One region of the Nocardioides jishulii genome, then DNA from elsewhere that is predicted to be linked to it. Evidence: predicted binding sites of a transcription regulator. Region 1 holds the regulator's gene; the other holds the start of a gene.
The links. The regulator LexA, encoded in region 1, represses DNA repair genes until DNA is damaged. The targets are predictions, from matches to a motif close to TCGAACANNTGTTCGA.

Region 1 (10,899 bases):
CGAGACCCGGAGCTGCGGCACCGGAGCCTGCGCGGTGATGGTCGCGACCGCACTGCTCGACGACGCGGCGCGGGGCACCGCGTACGCCGTCGACGTGCCCGGTGGCACGCTCTCGATCACCTGGACCGAGGACGACCGGATCCTGATGACTGGTCCGGCCGTGCTGGTGGCGCGCGGCGAGACCGACCTCTGAGGCGTCGCGGCCGGCGATAACGGGTCGCGCGCTCAGGCGCGGCGACCTAGGCTGGACGCCATATGACGAACGAGAAGAACTTCACCCTTGCAGACGAGCTCGCCGCCACCCGCGCCTGGGACGACGACAAGGACCTCGACGCGCTCGAGCCCCTGGATGACGTTGACGAGGACGGGTCGGACGACTTCGTCTCCGGGTATGTCGACGAGCCCGACCCGGAGCTGAACGAGGCGACCGCCGGCGAGATGGACCTCGCCGAGCGCTACGCGCTGAAGCGCGCTGCGGGGCTGCGGACCGAGCTCGAGGACATCACCGAGGTCGAGTACCGCCAGCTGCGTCTGGAGCGGGTCGTCCTGGTGGGCGTCTGGACCGAGGGCACCGTGGCGGACGCCGAGAACTCCATGGCCGAGCTCGCCGCACTCGCCGAGACTGCCGGCTCGGAGGTCCTGGAGGCGCTCTACCAGCGCCGCCAGCGCCCGGACCCGGCCACCTACATCGGTCGCGGGAAGGTCGAGGGGCTGGCCGAGATCGTCAAGGCCACCGGCGCTGACACGGTCATCTGCGACGGAGAGCTCGCGCCCAGCCAGCTGAGGAACCTCGAGGACCGGCTCAAGGTGAAGGTCGTCGACCGCACCGCCCTGATCCTCGACATCTTCGCCCAGCACGCGAAGTCGAAGGAGGGCCAGGCCCAGGTTGAGCTGGCCCAGCTGAGCTACATGAAGCAGCGCCTGCGCGGATGGGGTGGCAACCTGTCGCGCCAGGCCGGTGGACGGGTCTCCGGCGGTGAGGGCATCGGTGGCCGCGGCCCCGGTGAGACGAAGATCGAGACCGACCGTCGTCGCATCAACGACCGGATCGCCAAGCTGCGTCGTGAGCTCAAGGGCATGTCGAAGGTCCGCGAGACCAAGCGCTCCAAGCGGCGCGGCAACAAGGTGCCGAGCGTCGCGATCGCCGGTTACACCAACGCCGGCAAGTCCTCGCTGATCAACCGGCTCACCGACGCCGGCCTCCTCGTCGAGGACGCCCTCTTCGCGACGCTGGACCCGACGACGCGGCGTACGACCACCAGCGACGGACGCGTCTACACGATGAGCGACACCGTCGGGTTCGTGCGCCACCTGCCGCACCAGCTGGTCGAGGCCTTCCGCTCGACGCTGGAGGAGGTCGGCGAGGCCGACCTGATCCTGCACGTGGTCGACGGCTCCCACCCCGACCCGGAAGGCCAGCTGGCCGCGGTGCGGGAGGTCTTCGCCGAGATCGAGGCCGACAAGATCCCCGAGATCGTCGTGATCAACAAGGCCGATGCCGCCGACCCGTTGACGCTGGCCCGCCTGCGTCAGCGCGAGCCGCACAGCATGGTGGTCTCCGCCAGGACCGGCGAGGGGATTCCCGAGCTGCTGCAGCTGGTCGAGGAGGAGCTGCCCCACCCCGACATCGAGTTCGAGGCCCTGCTGCCCTACGACCGTGGCGACCTGCTCAACAAGCTGCACCAGCACGGCGAGATCGCCACGCTGGAGCACACCGGGGAGGGCACCCACGTCTCCGGACGCGTCAACGCCGACCTGGCGGGCGAGCTGCAGGAGTACGCAGTCTGAGCGCCGCCGTCCCTCCCGTCCGACACGCTCGGGGCGATCGATGGGCGGGTTCGTGTCGGATGTCGTGACGTTCCATGGGAACCTGATCCGCTGGGGGCTCGTTGGAGTCTCAGTACCGCCCCGGACGGGGGCGGCGCGCAACGCTGAGGAAAGATGACGCGCATGTCTCGTGCTGCTTGGATTCGCTTCGTGCTGGTGCTCGGCCTCCTGGCCGGCTGTGCTGCGCTGGCGCTCAACAAGGAACCCACCCTGGGCCTCGACCTGAAGGGTGGCGTCTCGGTCACCCTCCAGACCTACGACTCGCCCAACGGGACGAAGGCCAACGCGGAGAACACCGACCGCACCAAGGCCGTCCTCGAGCAGCGCGTCAACGCCCTCGGCCTCTCCGAGCCCAACATCGTCCGCTCCGGTGAGAACCGCATCATCGTCGAGCTCCCGGGCGTCAAGGACGCCGACGAGGCGGCCGAGCAGCTGGGCCAGACGGCACAGTTGACCGTCCACCCGGTCGTGGCGGGTTCGATCACCGACAAGGACCAGAAGCCCTCCAAGAAGGGCAACAGGATCGTCGAGAGCGACACCCCGGGTGAGGGCTACCTCGAGATCGGCCCCACCGCCCTGGAGGGTGAGGACATCACCGGCGCCCAGCCCGGTCAGCCGCAGGGCACCGAATGGGTCGTCGACGTCGACTTCAGCCGCGCGGGCTCGAAGAAGTTCAGTGACCTCTCCGCTGCTGCCGCCTGCGCCGAGGGCGACCAGCGCCGCATCGCGATCGTGCTCGACAACAAGGTGATCTCCGCCCCCGAGGTGCAGGTCCCGTGTGGCTCCTCCATCCAGGGCGGCACCCAGATCAGTGGCGGCTTCACCGTCGACGAGGTCAACGAGCTCGCGGCCCTGATCGAGGGTGGTTCGCTGCCCCTCGAGGTCAAGCCGATCGACGTCCGTTTCGCCGGCCCGACCCTGGGCAAGCAGGCCATCGACGACTCCATCTGGGCCGGTGTCGTCGGTATCGCCCTCACCGGGCTCTTCATCGTCGCCGTCTACCGCTTCGTCGGCCTGATGGCCACCCTGGCGCTCGCGTCGTACGCCCTGCTCGCCTACGCGATGCTGATCGCGCTGGGGTCGACGCTGACACTGCCCGGCCTCGCCGGATTCGTGCTCGCGATCGGCATGGCGATCGACGCCAACGTACTCGTCTTCGAGCGCGCCCGGGAGGAGTACGCCGCGTACCCCTCCGCCGGGCTGCGTCGCGCCCTGATGGTCGGCTTCAACAAGGCGTGGAGCGCGATCATCGACTCCAACGTCACCACGCTGCTCGCAGCCGGCCTGCTCTTCTTCCTCGGCTCCGGACCCATCAAGGGCTTCGGTGTCACCCTGACCATCGGTGTCATCGCCTCGATGATCTCCGCGCTGATCATCGCGCGGGTGCTGACCGAGGTCGGTGTCTCCAACAAGTGGATCTCCAAGCACCCCGCGGTCACCGGCATCGGTGACATCGGCCGGGTGCGCAAGTGGCTCGACCGCAAGAACCCCGACCTGATGAAGGGGCGCCGCAACTGGCTGGCCCTGTCCGGTGTCGTCACCGTCATCGCGCTGTCGGGCATCTTCGTCAACGGCCTCAACCTCGGCGTCGAGTTCGCCGGTGGCCGGGTCCTGGAGTACTCCACGCAGAAGACGGTGACCGCCGACGACGCGCGTGAGGCGTTGGCCAACGCCGACGTCAACGACGTGGCCTCGGTCCAGGAGACCGACGGCGGCAAGATCCTCGTCCGCACCGGCACCATCTCCGGTGAGGAGGCGCAGCAGGTGCAGGACGTCATCGCCACGATCGGCGGCACGGCCGACCTCGAGCGCGACGAGAAGATCAGTGCGTCCTTCGGCAAGGAGCTGCGCGACCGGGCGCTGATCGCCTTCGGCGTGGCGTTCCTGGCGCAGCTGCTCTACCTCGCCGTCCGCTTCAAGTGGACCTTCGGTGTCTCCGCCGTGATCGCGATGATGCACGACGTCGCCATCGTGGTCGGCCTCTTCGCGTGGCTCGGCAAGCCCATCGACGGCATCTTCCTGGCCGCGGCCATGACCATCATCGGTCTGTCCGTCAACGACACGGTCGTCGTCTTCGACCGCATCCGCGAACGCTGGCGGGGCTCCAAGCCGACCGACACCTTCGCCGCGCAGGCCAACAAGGCGGCGGTGGAGACGCTCCCGCGCACGGTCAACACCGGTCTGGGCACGATGTTCATCCTGGCGGCCCTGGCGATCATCGGTGGCGACTCGCTGCGCGACTTCTCGATCGCCCTGCTGGTCGGTCTGGTCGTCGGTACCTACAGCTCGGTCTTCGTGGCGACGCCACTGGTCACCTACCTGCAGCAGAAGTGGCCGATGGCGAAGGAGAAGGCCCAGAAGGCCACGATCGAGCGCGACGACTCGGGCGCCGTCGTCTGACCCGACGAGGCGTCGGTGCCGGAGTTGTCGGCCTCGCTGGCTAGAGTTCAGCCGGTGCCAGCAGAGTCGCCCGTCCGTGAGGTCCTTGCCGCCGCCGTCGAGGCGTTGGGGGGCAAGGAGCGCACCGGGCAGGTCGAGATGGCCGAGGCCGTCGCGCGGGCGATGACGGAGCAGCAGCACCTCGTCATCCAGGCCGGCACCGGCACCGGGAAGTCGCTCGGCTACCTCGTGCCGAGCCTGCTCAACCACGACCGCGTCGTGGTGGCGACGGCGACCCTGGCCCTGCAGCACCAGCTCGTCGAGCGCGACATCCCGCGGCTCGTCGAGGCGGTCGGCGACCGGCTCGACACGACGTACGCCGTCCTGAAGGGCCGTTCCAACTACGCCTGCCTGCACCGCATCCGTGAGGGCGTGCCCGACGACCAGGGCGTGCTCGTCGACATCCCCGAGGGGTCGATGGGCGCCGAGGTCCTCGCCCTGCGTGGCTGGGCCGAGAAGGAGTCCGAGGCTGGCGGCACGGGCGAGCGCGACCACGCGCCGCGCCACACCGAGCGGGTGTGGCGCCAGGTCAGCGTCAACCACCGCGAGTGCCTGGGGGCCGCACGCTGCGCCTTCGCCCAGGAGTGCTTCGCGGAGCGGGCCAAGGAGAAGGCCGCCAACTCCCACCTCATCGTCACCAACCACTCGCTCCTGGCCATCGACGCCATCGAGGGCGTGCCGATGATCCCCGACTACGACGTCGTGGTCATCGACGAGGCCCACGAGCTCGTCAGCCGCGTCACCCAGGCCGCCACCGACGAGCTCACCGTCGGAGACGTCGAGCGCGCGGCACGTCGTTCGCAGAAGCACGTCGCCGACAAGGGCGACGCCTCGACGGCGGCCGACGACCTGGCCGATGCCGCGGACGCGCTCGCCGACGCCCTGGCCGCCACCTCGGCAGGCCGGATCGAGACGCCGGGGGAGCAGCTCTCCGACGCGCTGGTGCTCGTGCGCGACGCCGCACGGTCGCTGGTCTCCGCCTTCGGCAAGGACGAGGCGGACGGTGACGCCGGGCGTACGCAGGCCAAGGGGTTGGCGCAGGAGGTCTTCGCGACCGCCGAGCGGATGGCCGCCTTCAAGGAGTCGGACGTGCTCTGGCTCAACGAGGCGCGTGAGCGGATCCCGGCCCGACTGGCCGTCGCTCCGCTCCAGGTCTGGGCGCAGATGCGCGAGCGGCTGCTCACCGAGAAGACCGTCATCTTCGCCTCCGCGACCCTGATGCTGGGGGGCGACTTCAACGCGGTCGCCGGCAGCCTCGGGCTCAAGCCGTCGGAGCGCGTGGACACCGGCGCCGGCGAGTCGGCGGCCGACGACGCGCTCCCGTGGCGGGCCCTCGACGTGGGCTCGCCCTTCGACTACGCGCGCCAGGGGATCCTCTACGTGGCCCGCCACCTCCCTGACCCCGGGCGCGACGGCCTGGGCAAGGCCCAGGTCGACGAGATCGTCGACCTGATCGACGCAGCGCAGGGGCGTACGTTGGGCCTCTTCTCGTCCCGTCGCGCCGCGGAGGCAGCCGCCGAGGCGGTCCGGGAGCGCCTGCCCCACCTGACCACGCTGGCCCAGGGCGACGCTCAGCTGCCCGAGCTGTCACGCCAGTTCGTCGAGGACCCGCACACGAACCTCTTCGGGACCCTGACGTTGTGGCAGGGGCTCGACGTGCCCGGCGACACCTGCCAGCTGGTCCTGATCGACCGGATCCCGTTCCCGCGTCCCGACGACCCGCTGATGTCGGCGCGCTCGCGAGCGGCGGACAAGGCGGGTGGCAACGGCTTCATGCAGGTCTCCGCGACCCACGCAGCGCTGCTGCTGGCCCAGGGGGTGGGTCGCCTGATCCGCACCACGGAGGACAAGGGCGTGGTGGCGATCCTCGACCCACGCCTCGCGACGAAGCGCTACGGCAGCTTCCTCAAGGCCAGCCTGCCGCCGATGTGGTCGACGACGGATCCCGCCGTGGTCCGTCAGGCCCTCGGCCGCATCGCGACCGCGGACTGACGGCCTACGGGGTCAGAGGCTGCGCAGGACCGCGGTGACCTTGCCCAGGATGGTGGCGTGCGTGCCGTCGATGGGCTCGTACGCCGCGTTGTGCGGGAGCAGCCACACGTGGCCGTCCTTGCGCTGGAAGGTCTTCACCGTGGCCTCGCCGTCGATCATCGCGGCGACGATGTCGCCGTTGACCGCGTCGGGCTGCTGACGGATGACGACGTAGTCGCCGTTGCAGATGGCGGCGTCGACCATCGAGTCGCCGGAGACCTCGAGCAGGAAGAGCGTGCCCTCGCCCACCAGCTGCTTGGGCAGCGGGAAGACGTCCTCGACGCGCTCCTCAGCCAGGATCGGACCACCGGCCGCGATGCGACCGACCACGGGCACGTACGTCGCCGCAGGGGCGGCGTCGCCGACGCCGGTGGGGTCGAACTCCGACTCGTCGGCGCTGGAGACGGCGCGGGAGGCCGCCATCGACTCCGGCAGGAAGACCTGGAGGGCGCGCGGCCGGTTGGGGTCACGCTTGAGGAAACCCTTCTCCTCCAGCGTCTTGAGCTGGTGGGCCACGCTGCTGGAGCTGGTGAGGCCGACGGCCGTGCCGATCTCGCGCATGCTCGGCGGGTAGCCCCGGGTCTCCAGTGCCTCCTGGATCGTCGTCAGGACCAGCTGCTGCCGGGTGGTGAGGCCCGTCGCGTCAGGAGGGCCGTCGGGCAGGGACACGACCTTGCCGGTGTCGCCGCTGGACTTGGGCATCTGGATCCTCCTGGGTGTTGCGGACTGGCGTGGGCCTCACGCTAGTCGGATCCAGACACCAGTTCAAACATGTGTTCGAACGGCGTGTCACGCCCCCGTCGACGCTGCCGGGCCGTGGAGGTCAGCGGGTGGGGTCCCAGACCCAGGTCACGCAGGTGAACTGCGTCCGGAAGCCGAGCTCGACGTAGGTCGGGTAGGCGCGGGAGTTCGTGATCATGGTGGCTGTCTGGATCCCGATCGAGGCGGCTCGGTTCATCATGGTGGCGCCCAGGGCGCGGCCGATGCCGCGACCGCGGGCCGCAGGCGTGGTGCTGATGTTGGCGAGCATGACGCTGGCGCCTCGCGTGTGCATGGTGCTCGCGCCAAGGACCTCGCCCGTCCGCAGGCTGCGGGCCACGAAGAAGAGGTTGTCGGAGGGGTCGAGGGTGTCGAGGACGCCCAGGGTGACGTCCTGCTGGGCTGCGGGATGCCCCAGCGCCTGGAGGACGGCGCGGCTGGCCGGCTCGATCCCGTCGGGCCAGGCGACGTCGATGAAGACGTCGTCAGGCGTCTCCGGGTCGATGGGGGCGCCGAGCTTGGTGTGCATCGCCGGGTACTCGCGGGCGAGCAGGCCGGCCTGGGCGAGCCTCGCCTCCAGTGCGGGGGTGGTCGTCGACGGCGTGGTGACCCACTGGAAGGGCAGTCCCCGCCGGAAGAAGGGGGCGAGCAGCCCGGGCGCCCGCGTCGCCACGGAGTCGGGGGCGATCCGCGCGTTGGCCACCACGTTGAGCAGCGTGAGTGGTTCCGACGACCAGTAGACGGTCGCGTCGGGCTCGTCGGCCGTCGACAGGGAGGGGGATCGGGAGATCGCGCTCTGCAGCGCCGCGAAGTCGGCCTCGATCGTGTCTGAGGCCGTGGTGAGGAGGTCTCGCATGCGCCAGACGCTAGGGGTGCGTGGCGACCGGTGCATGCCCGAAAAGGGTGACATGGGAGATGGCCCCTCCTGCGCATGCCGAATCAGGTAGATGCCGGGACCCCTCTGGATCGCATCGAACTTTTGTTCGAACGACGCTTGCTTCGTTCGAACATGTGCTCTAACGTCGAACATGTGCTCGATCGAACGTCTGATCGAATCCGCCGGTGGTGCAGGGGTTCAGTTCTCCAAAACTGTCGGCGGCTCCGCATAGACATTCACTCGAGACGCACGCACCACGCACGACCACCACTTCCCCAGGAGGTCTCCATGACCAGCATCGCCACCCACGCCACCATCCCGGCCTCGCCGCTCGGTCAGGTCCGGTTGACCCGTCGGGGCCGTGTCGTCGTCGTGCTGGCCGCCCTGGTCCTTGCGCTGGTCGTCGGCATCGCTCTCAGCGGTGTCTCCTCGGCGAGCGAGGAGGCCGGCGCCGCTCGCGCCACTGAGGTGGTCGTGGTCAACGAGGGCGACACCCTGTGGGGCATCGCCGCCGAAGTCGCCGAGGACGGCGAGGTCCGCTCGATGATCACCGAGATCCGCGAGCTCAACGACCTCGACTCGTCCGTGGTCACCCTGGGCCAGAAGATCCACGTCCCCGTCGCCGGCTGACGTACGCCGTCCTGCTCAGCGAGCTGCGCGTCGGCCGCCGGTCGGTCGTGGCGGTGCCGGTTCGTCGCCCTCGGAGGGGCGCGTGAGGCCGAGTGCAGCGCCCAGGCGGGCAACCAGCATCAACCCGACGAAGAGGCAGGTCGCCGCTCCGGCGCCGGCGAGGGCTAGCAGGGCCCAGGCGCCGGTGTTGCCGCTGCGGGCGCTCGATCCGAACTCGATGGCGGCGTAGACGAGGTAGCCCCACGCGATGACGCACAGGGTGATGCCGCCGGCGTACCCGAGAGCGGCCTTGTCGGGGGTCCGCGACGCAGGCGCCGAACGCCTCGATCCTGCTCGCTTCCCCTGGGCCACGAGCCCCATTCTGACAGGTGACTGGCTGCTGCGCGGCGGGTTCCGGGGCCGTGACCTGCGCAAACGAGCTTGCTCTGCGAGGGCGCCACAACTCGTCGTCCCACTTCCTCGGTTCCGCTTGCCATCTATTGGGGAGGGCGCGTACGGTTACCACAACATCTAGTAGTTACACGGTTGTGGTTTTCCACATCTAGTCCACAGAAGTGGATGATGGATGCACAGCCTGATGCGGTTGTTCCACAGTTGGAGCGGCTTCATCCACAGGGGACGTCACCACGGAGAGGGAACGCCATGCACTGCCCGCACTGCCGGCACAGCGACACCCGGGTCCTCGACTCACGGGTGTCGGAGGACGGCGGCCAGATCCGTCGTCGTCGTGCCTGCACGGACTGCGGCAAGCGCTTCAGCACGGTTGAGCTCATGCAGCTCACGGTGCTCAAGCGTTCGGGTGCCAGCGAGCCCTTCAACCGCGACAAGGCGGTCCAGGGTGTGCGCAAGGCGTGCAAGGGGCGTCCCGTCACCGAGGACCAGCTGGCCTGCCTGGGCCAGGAGGTGGAGATCGCCCTGCGTTCCACCGGTTCTGCCGAGATCCAGGCCCATGAGGTGGGCCTGGCAATCCTGGCCCCCCTCCGCGACCTCGACGAGGTCGCCTACCTCCGGTTCGCCTCCGTCTACCGCGCCTTCGAGAGCGCGGCTGACTTCGAGGCGGAGATCGCCGTCATGCGTGCCGAGCGCAGCGCTGACGTCGTCCCCACCGGATAACCACAGACCGCCCGGTACGCAGTGGGGAAGCTGCGTGCCGGGCTCCAGACGCAAGAACAGACAACGTTGTCAGCAACGAGGAACTGAGGAGTTTCATGCCCGCGAAGACGGTGACCAAGGGGGGATTGAAGATGCAGCGCGTCTTCAGCACCGAGGGAGTCCACCCGTACGACGAGATCACCTGGGAGCGACGCGACGTCGTCCAGACGAACTGGAAGACCGGTGAGACGGTCTTCGAGCAGCGCGGTGTGGAGTACCCCGACTTCTGGAGCGTGAACGCCTCCACGATCGTCACCACCAAGTACTTCCGCGGCGCCGTGGGCTCCGACGTACGTGAGTGGAGCCTCAAGCAGCTGATCGACCGGGTGGTGAAGACCTACACCGCCGCCGGCCTCGAGCACGGCTACTTCGCGACCGACAAGGACGCGCAGGTCTTCGAGGAGGAGCTCACCTGGCTGCTGGCCAACCAGTACTTCTCCTTCAACTCGCCCGTCTGGTTCAACGTCGGCACCTCCTCGCCGCAGCAGGTCTCGGCCTGCTTCATCCTCAGCGTCGACGACTCCATGGACTCGATCCTCAACTGGTACAAGGAAGAGGGCTTCATCTTCAAGGGCGGCTCCGGCGCCGGCCTCAACCTCTCCCGCATCCGTTCGTCGAAGGAACTCCTCTCCTCCGGCGGCACCGCCTCTGGCCCCGTCTCGTTCATGCGCGGCGCCGACGCCTCCGCGGGCACCATCAAGTCCGGTGGCGCCACGCGTCGTGCGGCCAAGATGGTCGTCCTCGACGTCGACCACCCCGACATCGTGGAGTTCGTCGAGACGAAGGCGCGCGAGGAGGACAAGATCCGCGCGCTGCGTGACGCCGGGTTCGACATGGACCTGGGCGGCAAGGACATCACCTCGGTCCAGTACCAGAACGCCAACAACTCGGTCCGCGTCAGCGACGAGTTCATGCGCGCCGTCGAGGAGGGCAAGGAGTTCGGTCTCCGTGCCCGCGACACGGGCGAGGTCATCGAGACCGTCGACGCCCGCGAGCTCTTCCGCAAGATCTCCACGGCTGCGTGGGAGTGCGCCGACCCGGGTCTGCAGTACGACGACACGATCAACGACTGGCACACCAACCCCGAGACCGGCCGCATCACCGCGTCCAACCCCTGCTCGGAGTACATGTCGCTCGACAACTCCTCGTGCAACCTCGCGTCGCTCAACCTGCTGAAGTTCCTC
Region 2 (10,899 bases), 1.1 Mb from region 1:
GCGCGCGTACGTGGTCAGGGAGGTCTGCACCGGGTCGATTGTGCCTGTTCCGCCCAAGGCGTACGACGACCGCTGCGCCCGCCCCCCTCACTCCACGTCACGACTCCACTCCGGATCGCGGGGTCGCCTCCACCAGGGGTCGGTAGCGCGTTCGGCCACCTGCACGAGGTCGGGGCGGCCGGCCACCACCGCACCGATGCTGTCGAGCGCCTCGTGGCCCGGCGTGAAGTAGCCCGAGTGAGCCTCGCCCACTCCCGGGGCCCATCCGCGGTCGGGACGCTCCGCGCGGAAGCGGATCGCACCGAACTCCTCCGACGCCGGGTCGACGCCCAGGCCGACGCCGCCCTTGCCGACCCAGCCCTCGTCACCGAGGGTGGCCACGAGGTCGCGGCTGTCACGCCCCACGTAGACCTCCCCCACCCCCAGGTCGCCCACCCTCTCCGCCTCCCCCGCCCCGGGTGCTCCCACCAGCACCAGCGCATCGACGTCGAGGTCGCCACGCGTGCCGGCGTACGACACCGTCGTCGCCCCGTAGCTGTGGCCGAGCGCCGTCCACCGCGCGCCGGGGGAGGCGTCGCGCAGGCTCGCCACGTCCCGCGCGAAGGACTCACCTCCCCGCTCGGCACGCACCTCGGTGCGGGCCGCCGGGTCCGCCACCGCATCCGGCGCGTCGTAGCCCAACCAGAACCACCCGGCCGTCTCCCCGTGCTCCTGCGCTGCGTCGACGACCGCCTCCACCCGCCGCACCTGGGCGCCCACGTCGCTCACGTCCGTGCCCACGCCCGGCGCCAGCACCACCTGGTGGTCGGCTCCCCGCACGTCGCCCACGCCCACGACGACCGCGCCGTCGCCGTCGAAGACCTCGGGGTCGTAGGTCCACAACGTCGCCCCCGGCGTGCGGTGGAGCATCCGGTCGACCGCCCGGGCGTTGCGCCACACGCTCTCCTCGTCGGGGTCCAGCCGCGCGTCGCGGTGCCGGGTCCGGCCCGCCGCCACGTCGAGCTCGACCGCCACCCGGTGCGCCACGTCGCGATCCGCGACCACGTCCAACTCCTGGCGCTTTGTCGACAAAGACCCTCCAGTGGTCAGAGCCGCGACCCACGCCAGCGCCTCCTCGACGTCGACGTCCCCCGACGCCAGCCACTGCGCCAGCGTCAGCAGGTCGGCGGCAACCCGTCGCCATCGTTGGGCAGCCCGTCGCGTGGCGGCCGACGCCGCAGCGACCTGGGCCGCGTACGCCTCCCGGGCCGCTCCGCGCCACACTCCCGGTGCCCAGCGTTGCTCAGCCTCCTGCGCGAACTCCTCGAACCGGACCGCCGCGGCCCCCAGCTCCCGTCCGGCGTCGGAGAGTCGGTGAGTCAACGTCGCAGCGCTCAGCTCGGTCACGGCCACACCCTGCGAGCCAGACGCGCCAGGTCGGCCACGACGTCAGCCTCCACCCCTGCCACGTCGTCGACCAGCCCGCGCATGCCGCTGGCCCAGCGAGTCGCCGCGCCCTCCCACGCGGCCAGGTCGTCACCGACCTCCGCGCCCAGCCCCGACAACGGTTCCGGCCAAGCGTCCGCCTCACGCCGCGACTCCCCCAGCACCCGCGCCAGGTGGTCCCACTGAGCCGCGACGTCGACCATCGCCCGCTCCCACAGCTCGAACCGCTCCCCATCGCCCACTGCCTGCTCCCTCCGACGTGGACACGAGCCTGCCGAACCGCCACCTCGCGACGGTCCGCGTTTCCCCAGCCCCACGCCCCCGGCAAGGGGTGAGGACTTCTCCCGGCATGACGACGCTCCCCCGGCCATGGGCCGAGGGAGCGTCGTCGAACGTGCGTGGTGCCGCTGGCGGCTGTCAGCTCGTGGGCGCCGGCGGGTTCAGCACGTCAGCGAGCAGACCGGGCTTGTCGGTGATCAGGCCCTCGGCCCCCGACGCGAGCGCGGTGCGGTAGTCGCTGGCCGTGGCGAGCGTCCACACGCTCGTGGTCAGACCGGCGGCCCGCGCTGCGGCAGTGATGTCCCACGTGGTCAGCAGGTACTGCCCGTGGATCTGCTCGGCCCAGGTCGCCCACTCCGCCAGCTGCGTGGCGCTCGGCGGGAAGACCGTCAGGGCCCCCACCGGCACGTCGGTGTGCGCCTGGGCGAACGGCTTGAGGAAGGCGTGGTTGAACGACGACACCGTCAGCTTGCCGGCAGCCTTGAGTGCGCCCAGCTTGCCGTCGGCGAGCTCGCGGTCGAGCAGGGCACGCATCGCCTCCACCTCCTCGGGCGTCCCGGTGTTGAGCGGGTGGAACTTCACCTCGAGCACCAGGTGGGCCCGACCATCCATCGCGGTCAACCACTCGTCGAGGCTCGGGATGCCCTCGCCGACCCACTGCGCGCCGGCCCAGCTGCCCGCGTCGAGCTGCTGCACCTCTGCCCAGGTGAAGGCGCCGACGGGCTCGCCCTGGCGACCGGGGAAGACGGTCGCGACGTTGGTCGTACGCTCGAACGTCTGGTCGTGCACGATGACGGGCACGCCGTCCTTCGTCAGCTGGACGTCGATCTCCATCGCGGTCGCACCGGCAGTCAACGCCGCCTCCATGGCGCCGAGCGTCTGCTCGGGGCCGAGGGCCGCGCCCGCGCGGTGCGCGATCTCGAGGGGAGTGCGGCTCAGGCCGGTGCGGACCGGAGCCGTGACGACCGTGGGGATGCCGTTGAACGCAGCGGCCCGCACGCGGTACCACGCCGGGTAACGAGCGGCCGCCACGGCCAGGGCGACGTCAGCCTTCTTCGCCGACGTCGTCGCGACCGTCGTCCATGCGCCGTCGACGTGGCGCTCGACGGTGACCTGACGCCCGGCGCGCACCGGCGTCAGCGTGCCGGCGTACGTCGTGGCGACGTCGGCGTCGACGCTGCCCGGACGCGCCGGGAGCTGCTGGGTGACGACCCTGAGGTTGAGGGAGCCGGCGGCGTACGTCTTCTTCCCCACCACCGCGCGGACGCGGTAGCGCACGCTGCCCTTGGCCTTGGTCGGCACGGCGGAGGTGAAGGACACCTTCTTCTTCGCGCCGAGCTTCGTACGCCCGACCGCACGCCACGCCGTGCCGTCACGGCGCTGCAGGACGATGGTCGCCTTGCGCTGCTGCTTGGCCTTCAGCGTGCGGAACTTCTTGGCGGTCGGCCGCTTCGCCGTGAACGTGACGCGCTCGCCGGCGACCGCTGCAGCGACCGACGCGGTCAACGGCTTGCTCGCGCGCGCGGAGGACGCCTCCGCCGCGTGCGTCGGGGAGAGAGCAGCCACAGGGGCCAGGAGACCGAGGGCCAGACCAGCACCCACCACACGACGGGATGCACGACGAGACGACACAACACACTCCAGGATCGGGGGACGCAACAGGCGCGATTGTGCCAACTGCCGGGCCTCCCCGGACGCGAATGCACCAGGCGACGTTGCCGTCCCCTCGGGCTGGATCAGTCCTTGAGGAAGGCTGCGACCCGCTCGTGGTAGCCGGGCGGCTGCAGCAGGAACGAGTCGTGGCCGAAGGGTGAGGCGATCTCGGCGAAGTCGACCTTCGCCCCACAGGCCTCCAGCTGCTCGACCATGCGCAGCGACTGGCGGGTGTCGAAGCGCCAGTCGGAGTCGAACGACGTCACCTGGAACTGCGTACGCGCGGCAGCCAGGCGCTCGGCCGTCCACGGGTCGGCGAACGGGTCGAAGTAGTCGAGCAGTCGCGTCAGGTAGAGGTAGCTGAGCGCGTCGAACCGGTCGAGGAAGACGTCGCCCTGGTGCTGGAGGTAGTGCTCGACGGCGAAGTCGGGCTCCATCCTCATCTCGTCACCGACGGTGTCGCGACGGTGGCCGAACTTCGTGTCGAGCGACTGGTCGGAGACGTAGGTGATGTGGGCCATCATGCGGGCGACCTTCTGCCCCAGCCGCGGGACTGTGTCGTGCTCGACGTAGCGACCGCCGTGGAACTCGGGGTCGCTCATGATCGCCGTGCGGGCGACCGAGGAGAAGGCGATGTTCTCGGTGCTCAGCCGCGACGAGGCCGCGACGAGCACGGCCTTCTCGATCTCGTCGGGGGCGTCGATGGCCCACTGCAGGATCTGCATGCCGCCCAGCGAGCCGCCGACACCGGCGTACACACGCTCCACGCCGAGGTGGCGCATGAGCTTGCGGTGCACCGCGACGAGGTCGCTCATGTGCAGCATCGGGAAGTCGAGGTAGTAGGGCTCGCCGGTCGCCGGGTTGAGCGACAGCGGCCCGGTGGTGCCCGAGCAGCCGCCCAGGATGTTGGGCGCGACGACGAAGAACCGGTCGGTGTCGAGCGGCTTGCCCGGACCGATGATGTTGTCCCACCAACCGCGCTTCTTGGCTCCAAGGTGCAGCCCGGCGGCGTGCGCGTGGCCCGTCAGCGCGTGGCAGACGAAGACGACGTTGTCGCGCTCGGGCGACAGCTCGCCGTAGGTCTCGTACGCCACCTCGACGTGGTCGAGGCGACCGCCGCCACGCAGACGCAACGGATCGCCCTCGGAGAAGAGGACGACCCGCTGCGTCTCGACGTAGTCAAGGGGGCCAGTCACCGCTCCATGATCCCACGCCCGCCCCAGCGCACTGCCCGCGAGGGGGCGGGCGTGGACAGGTGGCGGCAGACCGTTGAACACCGAGGTGGCGCACGACACACTGGTGGCCCGGAATGACGCTTGCCAGGAGGTGCTGACCCTGCGAACCACGGTGAGCGGCCCGTCCCAGGTCCCCCGTCGACACGCCGACCGACCCACCAGCATGGTGTGGCCGGTCTCCACCTTGGTCGTCTCGGTCCTGGTCACCGCCAGCATCCTGGTCGTCGACGGCCCGGACGCCGAGGGGTGGCCGACCGCGCTCGGCCTGGTGGTCCTGACGGCCGTGGCGAGCGTCAAGTGGCTGGTGCACACCGGACGCCTGTCGCAGCGGTGGCGGCCCCTCCTCCCGGTCCTGTCGTTGGCGGCCCTGCTGTGGATGGGCACCGAGATCGTGCCGGTGGCGCCGACGGCCGCCCTGGTGGTGACGCTGCCGCTGCTGTGGCTCGCCTTCGAGTTCGGCACCACGGGCGCGCTCCTCGCCTTCGTCGGCCTGCTCGCGGTCCTGCAGATGCTCTACTCAGGCGGCGTCGTCCCGGGCCAGGGCGAACCCCTGTGGGTGCAGTACGTGCCCCTGGTGCTCCTGGGCCTCGGCCTGCTCTTCGGCGGACTCCAGCTCGCCCTCGAACGCGAGAGGCGCGAGCAACGGCTCACCGAGCAGGCAGACCGGCTCCGCGCCACGCTGGAGGCCTCCGAGGACCAGCTCCTGCTCATGAAGACCCTGCTCGACACCGTGCAGGTCACGATCGTCGCCTACGACGACGCCGGCGAGCAGATCTGGGACAACCCCGACGCCCGCGCTCTGGCCGCCCGGGCCGGGATCCGGAGCGACGGCACGGCCGAGCCGGTGGTGCACTACTACGAGGCCGACCGGGTGACGCCGGTCCCACCGGAGGAGTACGCGATCCCCCGGGCCCACCGGGGGGAGGAGTTCGACGCGCAGCTCGCCTGGTTCGGCCCGCCCGGCGACCAGGTCGCCTACCTGCTCTACGCACGCCAGATCCACCGCACGCCCGAGGACCGCTACGGCTACGTCATCGTGGGCATCCCGGTCACCGACGTCCTGGACTCCGTGCGCGCCCGCGAGGAGTTCCTCACCACCGTTTCTCACGAGCTGCGTACGCCACTCACCTCGATCATCGGCTACCACGAGCTGATCGAGGAGGAGCTCGACGCCGATGACGTCACGGCGCTGTCGATGCTCCGGATCGCCCAGCGCAACGCCCACGTCCTGCTGAGCCGGGTCAGCCAGCTCATCCAGGCGTCGGGCACGGGCGAGGGCATGGAGCTCAAGCTGCGCTCGGTGGACGTGGTCGAGCTGACGGACACCACCCTCACGCAGCTCCATCACGCGGCCGACGCCGCCGGCATCGACCTCACCGTGCAGGTGCAACCGGGACTCAAGGCCACGCTCGACCCGGACAGGTTCGCCCAGGTCATCGACAACCTCGTCAACAACGCTGTGAAGTACACGCCCGCTCCGGGAGCGGTCGACGTACGCCTGTGGCAGCACGCCGACGACCTCGTCCTGGAGGTCGCCGACACCGGCCCGGGACTCAGCGAGAGCGAGCAGAGCCACGTCTTCGAGCGGTTCTACCGCACGGCCAGCGCCACCGAGCAGGCCGTGCAGGGCATCGGCGTCGGACTGTCGGTGGTGAAGGCGATCGTCGAGGCCCACGGAGGCGTGATCGAGCTGGAGAGCAACCCGGGGGCGGGCACCCGCTTCGAGGTGCGGCTCCCCCTCGACGGACCTCCGCAGGCCGAGGTCTGACGCAGCGACGGCGCGGTGGGCGCGTACGGGCCGTACGTCGACGCGAACGGCCCCACCCGCCGGGAGCGGATGGGGCCGTGGGGACGCGGGGCGTCAGGTCACTTGCTGGCGGTGAGCGCCTGCTCGAGGTCGGCGATCAGGTCGTCGACGTTCTCGATGCCGATGGAGAGACGCACCAGGTCCTCCGGCACACCGGCCGCCTCGAGCTCCTCGGGCGTGAGCTGCGAGTGGGTGGTGGTGGCGTTGTGCACCGCGAGCGACTTGGCGTCGCCGATGTTGACCAGGTGGCTGAAGAGGTTGAGCGCCTCGATGAACCTCTTGCCACCCTCACGGCCCGACTTCAGGCCGAAGGAGAGGAGGCCGCCGTAACCCTTGCCGGTGGAGATGCGGTCGTAGACCTCGCGGTCGGCGCTGGACTCCAGACCCGGGTAGGAGACCCACGCGACGAGGTCGTGCGCCTCGAGCCACTGGGCGACGGCCAACGCGTTGGAGGAGTGGCGCTCCATGCGCAGGTGCAGCGTCTCCAGGCCCTGGAGGAAGAGCCACGAGTTGTGCGGGGTGATCGCGGCGCCGGTGTTGCGCAGCAGCACCGTGCGGGCGCGGATGATGAAGGCGAGGTTGCCGACGGCCTCGGTCCACACGACACCGTGGTAGGCGGAGTCCGGGCCGGTGAGGCCCGGGAAGCGCTCGGCGTGGGCGGCCCAGTCGAAGTTGCCCGAGTCGACGATGATGCCGCCGATGGAGGTGCCGTGGCCGCCGATGTACTTGGTGGCGGAGTGGACCACGACGTCGACGCCGTGCTCGAACGGGCGCACCAGGTAGGGGGTCGAGGCGGTGGCGTCGACGATGAACGGCAGGCCCTGCGCGTGCGCGGCCTCCGACCAGGCGTCGAGGTCGGCGACGTTGATCTTCGGGTTGCCGACGGTCTCGCCGAAGACCAGCTTGGTCTTCTCGTCGACGTACTTGGCCAGGTCCTCGGGCTTCGTCGGGTCGACGAAGCGCACCTCGATGCCGAACTGCGGCAGCGTGTGGGCGAAGAGGGCGTACGTGCCGCCGTAGAGCGTGGACATCGCGACGATGTTGTCGCCGGCGTAGGTCAGGTTGAGGACCGAGTAGGTGATGGCCGCGGAGCCCGACGCGACGGCCAGCGCGCCGACGCCGCCCTCGAGCTGGTTGACGCGGTCCTCGAAGACCGACTGGGTCGGGTTCATGATGCGCGTGTAGATGTTGCCCGGCTCGGCCAGCGCGAAGAGGTTCGCGGCGTGCTCGGTGTCGTTGAAGACGTACGAGGTGGTCTGGTAGATCGGGACCGCGCGACTGTTGGTGGTCGGGTCGGCGACCTCCTGGCCGGCGTGCACGGCGAGAGTCTCGGGACGGTAGTTCATGAGGGCTCCTGGGCTGACGAAGTGACGAACAGCGTCACGTCTGAAATACAACTAGGAGACTAGACTTCATTCAGGCCAACGTCTCGCAGTGCGAGCACCGCGTCCGTCACACGAGACAGCAGTTGCTCGGACGTCGTCCCCGGCGCCGCGGTGAGCAGCGCGCGGTCGCGGTCCTCCATGAAGCCCTCCACGACGCCCTCGACACCCAGGAGCGCGTCCCCGAGGTCTTCGCACCGCTCCCCCAGCACCTCCTCGATGTTCTCCGGGAGGGAGACGCCCCAGCCACCGGGCCCGATCGGGAGGTCGATGACCGAGCGGTGGGAGCAGCCATCGCGCGGATCGGTCGCGAGCGCCCACGGGAGCGGGGAGCCGTGGAACCGGGCATGGATTTCGGCGACGTAGGCCGATCATGACGGGCCAACTGCCGGGATCGTGAGGATTTCGAATCACCCATCTAGAGGATGGCTCTTCGAACTGGTGTTCGAATAGAGTGGTCACAGGTTCTCACTCAGGGCACCGGGTCACCGCCTCGGTGGTGGCATCCGGAGACGGTGGGGCCAGTTGCGAGGGTGACGTGATCGTCCGGCAGGTCCGGGCCTCCAGGAGCAACGACCAGCAGACGCCACAGACGCGGCGTGCCGAGTCGTGGTCGTGGGAGGAGGTGGGGTCGTGCATCCGGTGAACGCTGTTGCTGCGTCGATCAGCTCGTCGCTGAAGTCGGTGGCCGACGTGAACCCGACCTTCATGCGGACCGAGGAGAAGGCGGATGCACTCCTCGCCTTGGCGGACGCGGAGTCGCGCGTGGCCGAGCTGCGGCTGCGGGTCATGGCTGCGGCCGGTGACGTCGCCGAAGGTGGAGGGTTCCGCTCGATCGCGACCTGGCTGGCCCACCACGGGCGCGTACGCCGCGGCGACGCCGCCGCCGACCTGCGGCTGGCCGAGGCGCTCGACCGCGACCTGCCGGTCCTGGCCGCAGCACTGCGCGAGGCACGGACCAACCTGGCCCAGACCCGGGTGATCGCGCACGCGATGGCGGAACTGCCCGACGACGTCGACCAGGACGTCCTCGCCCGCGCGGAGGCCGAGCTGGTGAGGCTGGCCGACGACCATGACCCCAAGGACCTGGCCGTGCTGGGGCGCCGCATCCTTGAGCTGGTCGACCCCGACCGCTTCGAGGAGGCCGAACGCCGCCGCCTCGAGCAGGCCGAGCGGTACGCCGCCCAACGTCAACGCCTGCGCCTGCGCGCGGCCGGAGACGGACTCACCCGGATCTCCGGGGTCCTCCCCGACGCCGTCGCAGCCCGCCTGGCCACCTACCTGCACGCGTTCACCAACCCGCGGCTGGCCGACGGGGCCGTACGCGCGTCCACGGGCGCCGAGGGCAACGCGGGTGGCGTTGGAGGCAACGGGCACGGCGAGCGCGGCGCGGGCGCGCGACGCTTTCGGGCCGCCGTCAACCACCCACGGCGGCTCGCCGAAGCCTTCGGTCAGCTCCTGGAGACCCTCGACCCGAAGCGCCTGCCGATCCACGGCGGCGACGCGACGAACGTGACCGTCACGATCTCCCTGGACGCCCTGCGCGACGGCATCGGCACCGCGACCCTGGACAACGGAGTCCCCGGCGACGGGTTCGACACCCTCACCGCCGCCCAAGCCCGACGCCTCGCCTGCAACGCCAAGATCATCCCAGCCGTCCTGGGCACCGACTCCGAAGTGCTCGACCTCGGGCGGGCCTCACGACTCTTCACCAAAGCTCAACGCCGCACACTCCTGCTGCGCGACACCACCTGCCGGGCCCAGGGATGCGACATCCCCGGCACCTGGTCCGAAGCCCACCACCTCGTCCCCTGGTCGCAGGGCGGCACCACCGATCTCGACAACGCCGCCCTTCTTTGCTCCCACCATCACCACCGAGCCCACGACCCCGGCTACGACACCAGCCGGATGGCCAACGGCGACCTACGGTTCCACCGACGGAGGTAGACCGATGCTTGCGGCGAGGCTGGATGACACTCGGTCGTCTGACCGCGGCGCAGGACGACCATCACACCTGCCCTGGCAGGAGGGCCATCCTCGGCTTCCGCAAATCCACGGCGCGGCACGCGTTCTCGGGGGACCATGACTCGCATGACCACGAGGACACGCTGGGAGCGCGCCCACGAGTCCTACCGGTCACGCAAGCACTTCGCATCATTGGACGGCCTCAGAGGGATCAGCATCATCGCCGTCGTGTGGCATCACTCGGCGGCGACGAGCGACGGCGTCCTGAGCCTGGGATACCGCGGCGTCGACCTCTTCTTCGCCATCTCGGGGTTCCTCATCACGACGTTGCTCCTGCGTGAGCACGAAGCACGCGGCCGCATCGACTTTCGCGCCTTCTTCGTACGTCGGGCGTTGCGCATCTTCCCGCTCTACTACGCCGTTCTCGCCTTCTACCTCGTGCTCTGCTGGGGACCACTCCGGGGAACTCGCGTGAGCGAGAACTTCTTCACGAACCTCCCGGCCTTTGCGACCTACACGACGAACTGGTTCGTCGAGCTCACCCCCGGCGAGCCGACGGTCTTCTACCACGCATGGTCACTGGCCACCGAGGAGCAGTTCTACCTCCTGTGGCCGCCACTTCTCATGCTGCTGCTGCCTCGCCGCTTCGGCCTGACGGCAGCGGGGATCATCATCGGCGCGCTTGCGATTGCCGACGTGGCGATCGCGAGCACCACCAGCGCCGATTCCTTCGCGCTCACGGTGTTCACCAGTCTCGCCACCGCCATCTGCGCAGGTGCACTCATGGCGATCGCGCTCCACTCCCGAGCCGTGTTCGTTCGCATCGCGCCGCTCCTGTGCAACCCCGTCGCACCCCTGTGCGCGGCACTGGCGGTCGCCGCACTCCTCTTCGTGAAGCCGGACCCGACTCTGCTGGCTGTCTCGATGGCGACACTGGTGGCAACCACGTGCATGCGAGACGATCACCTCCTTCGCCCACTCTTGACCTGGAAGCCGCTCGCCTACCTCGGCCTCGTGAGCTATGGCATGTACCTCCTCCACCCCCTGGCACTCCGCCCCATGGTGGCCCTCGTGAGCCCGACCTACTGGTTCCCGATGACCATGGCCGTGACGCTCGTGATGGCTTGGGCCAGCTACCGCTACCTCGAGTCGC

Region 2: the regulator LexA is predicted to act here: its motif matches at 8,215-8,230, upstream of FCL41_RS02060 (HNH endonuclease signature motif containing protein).

Annotation. Positions count from the first base shown of each region.
Region 1 covers NZ_CP040748.1:2,935,579-2,946,477, reverse strand. Annotated here, with positions in the region: gene dapF (diaminopimelate epimerase) at 1-193, shown strand, start outside; gene hflX (GTPase HflX) at 256-1,788, shown strand; gene secD (protein translocase subunit SecD) at 1,951-4,227, shown strand; gene FCL41_RS13955 (ATP-dependent DNA helicase) at 4,282-6,258, shown strand; gene lexA (transcriptional repressor LexA) at 6,271-6,999, opposite strand; gene FCL41_RS13945 (GNAT family N-acetyltransferase) at 7,121-7,912, opposite strand; gene FCL41_RS17155 (LysM peptidoglycan-binding domain-containing protein) at 8,222-8,563, shown strand; gene FCL41_RS13935 (hypothetical protein) at 8,579-8,914, opposite strand; gene nrdR (transcriptional regulator NrdR) at 9,206-9,676, shown strand; gene FCL41_RS13925 (vitamin B12-dependent ribonucleotide reductase) at 9,772-10,899, shown strand, end outside.
Region 2 covers NZ_CP040748.1:451,558-462,456, reverse strand. Annotated here, with positions in the region: gene FCL41_RS02100 (VanZ family protein) at 1-30, opposite strand, end outside; gene FCL41_RS02095 (alpha/beta hydrolase) at 88-1,386, opposite strand; gene FCL41_RS02090 (hypothetical protein) at 1,383-1,667, opposite strand; gene FCL41_RS02085 (glycerophosphodiester phosphodiesterase) at 1,843-3,270, opposite strand; gene metX (homoserine O-acetyltransferase MetX) at 3,441-4,553, opposite strand; gene FCL41_RS02075 (sensor histidine kinase) at 4,705-6,360, shown strand; gene FCL41_RS02070 (O-acetylhomoserine aminocarboxypropyltransferase/cysteine synthase family protein) at 6,459-7,745, opposite strand; gene FCL41_RS02065 (hypothetical protein) at 7,805-7,993, opposite strand; gene FCL41_RS02060 (HNH endonuclease signature motif containing protein) at 8,415-9,728, shown strand; gene FCL41_RS02055 (acyltransferase family protein) at 9,873-10,899, shown strand, end outside.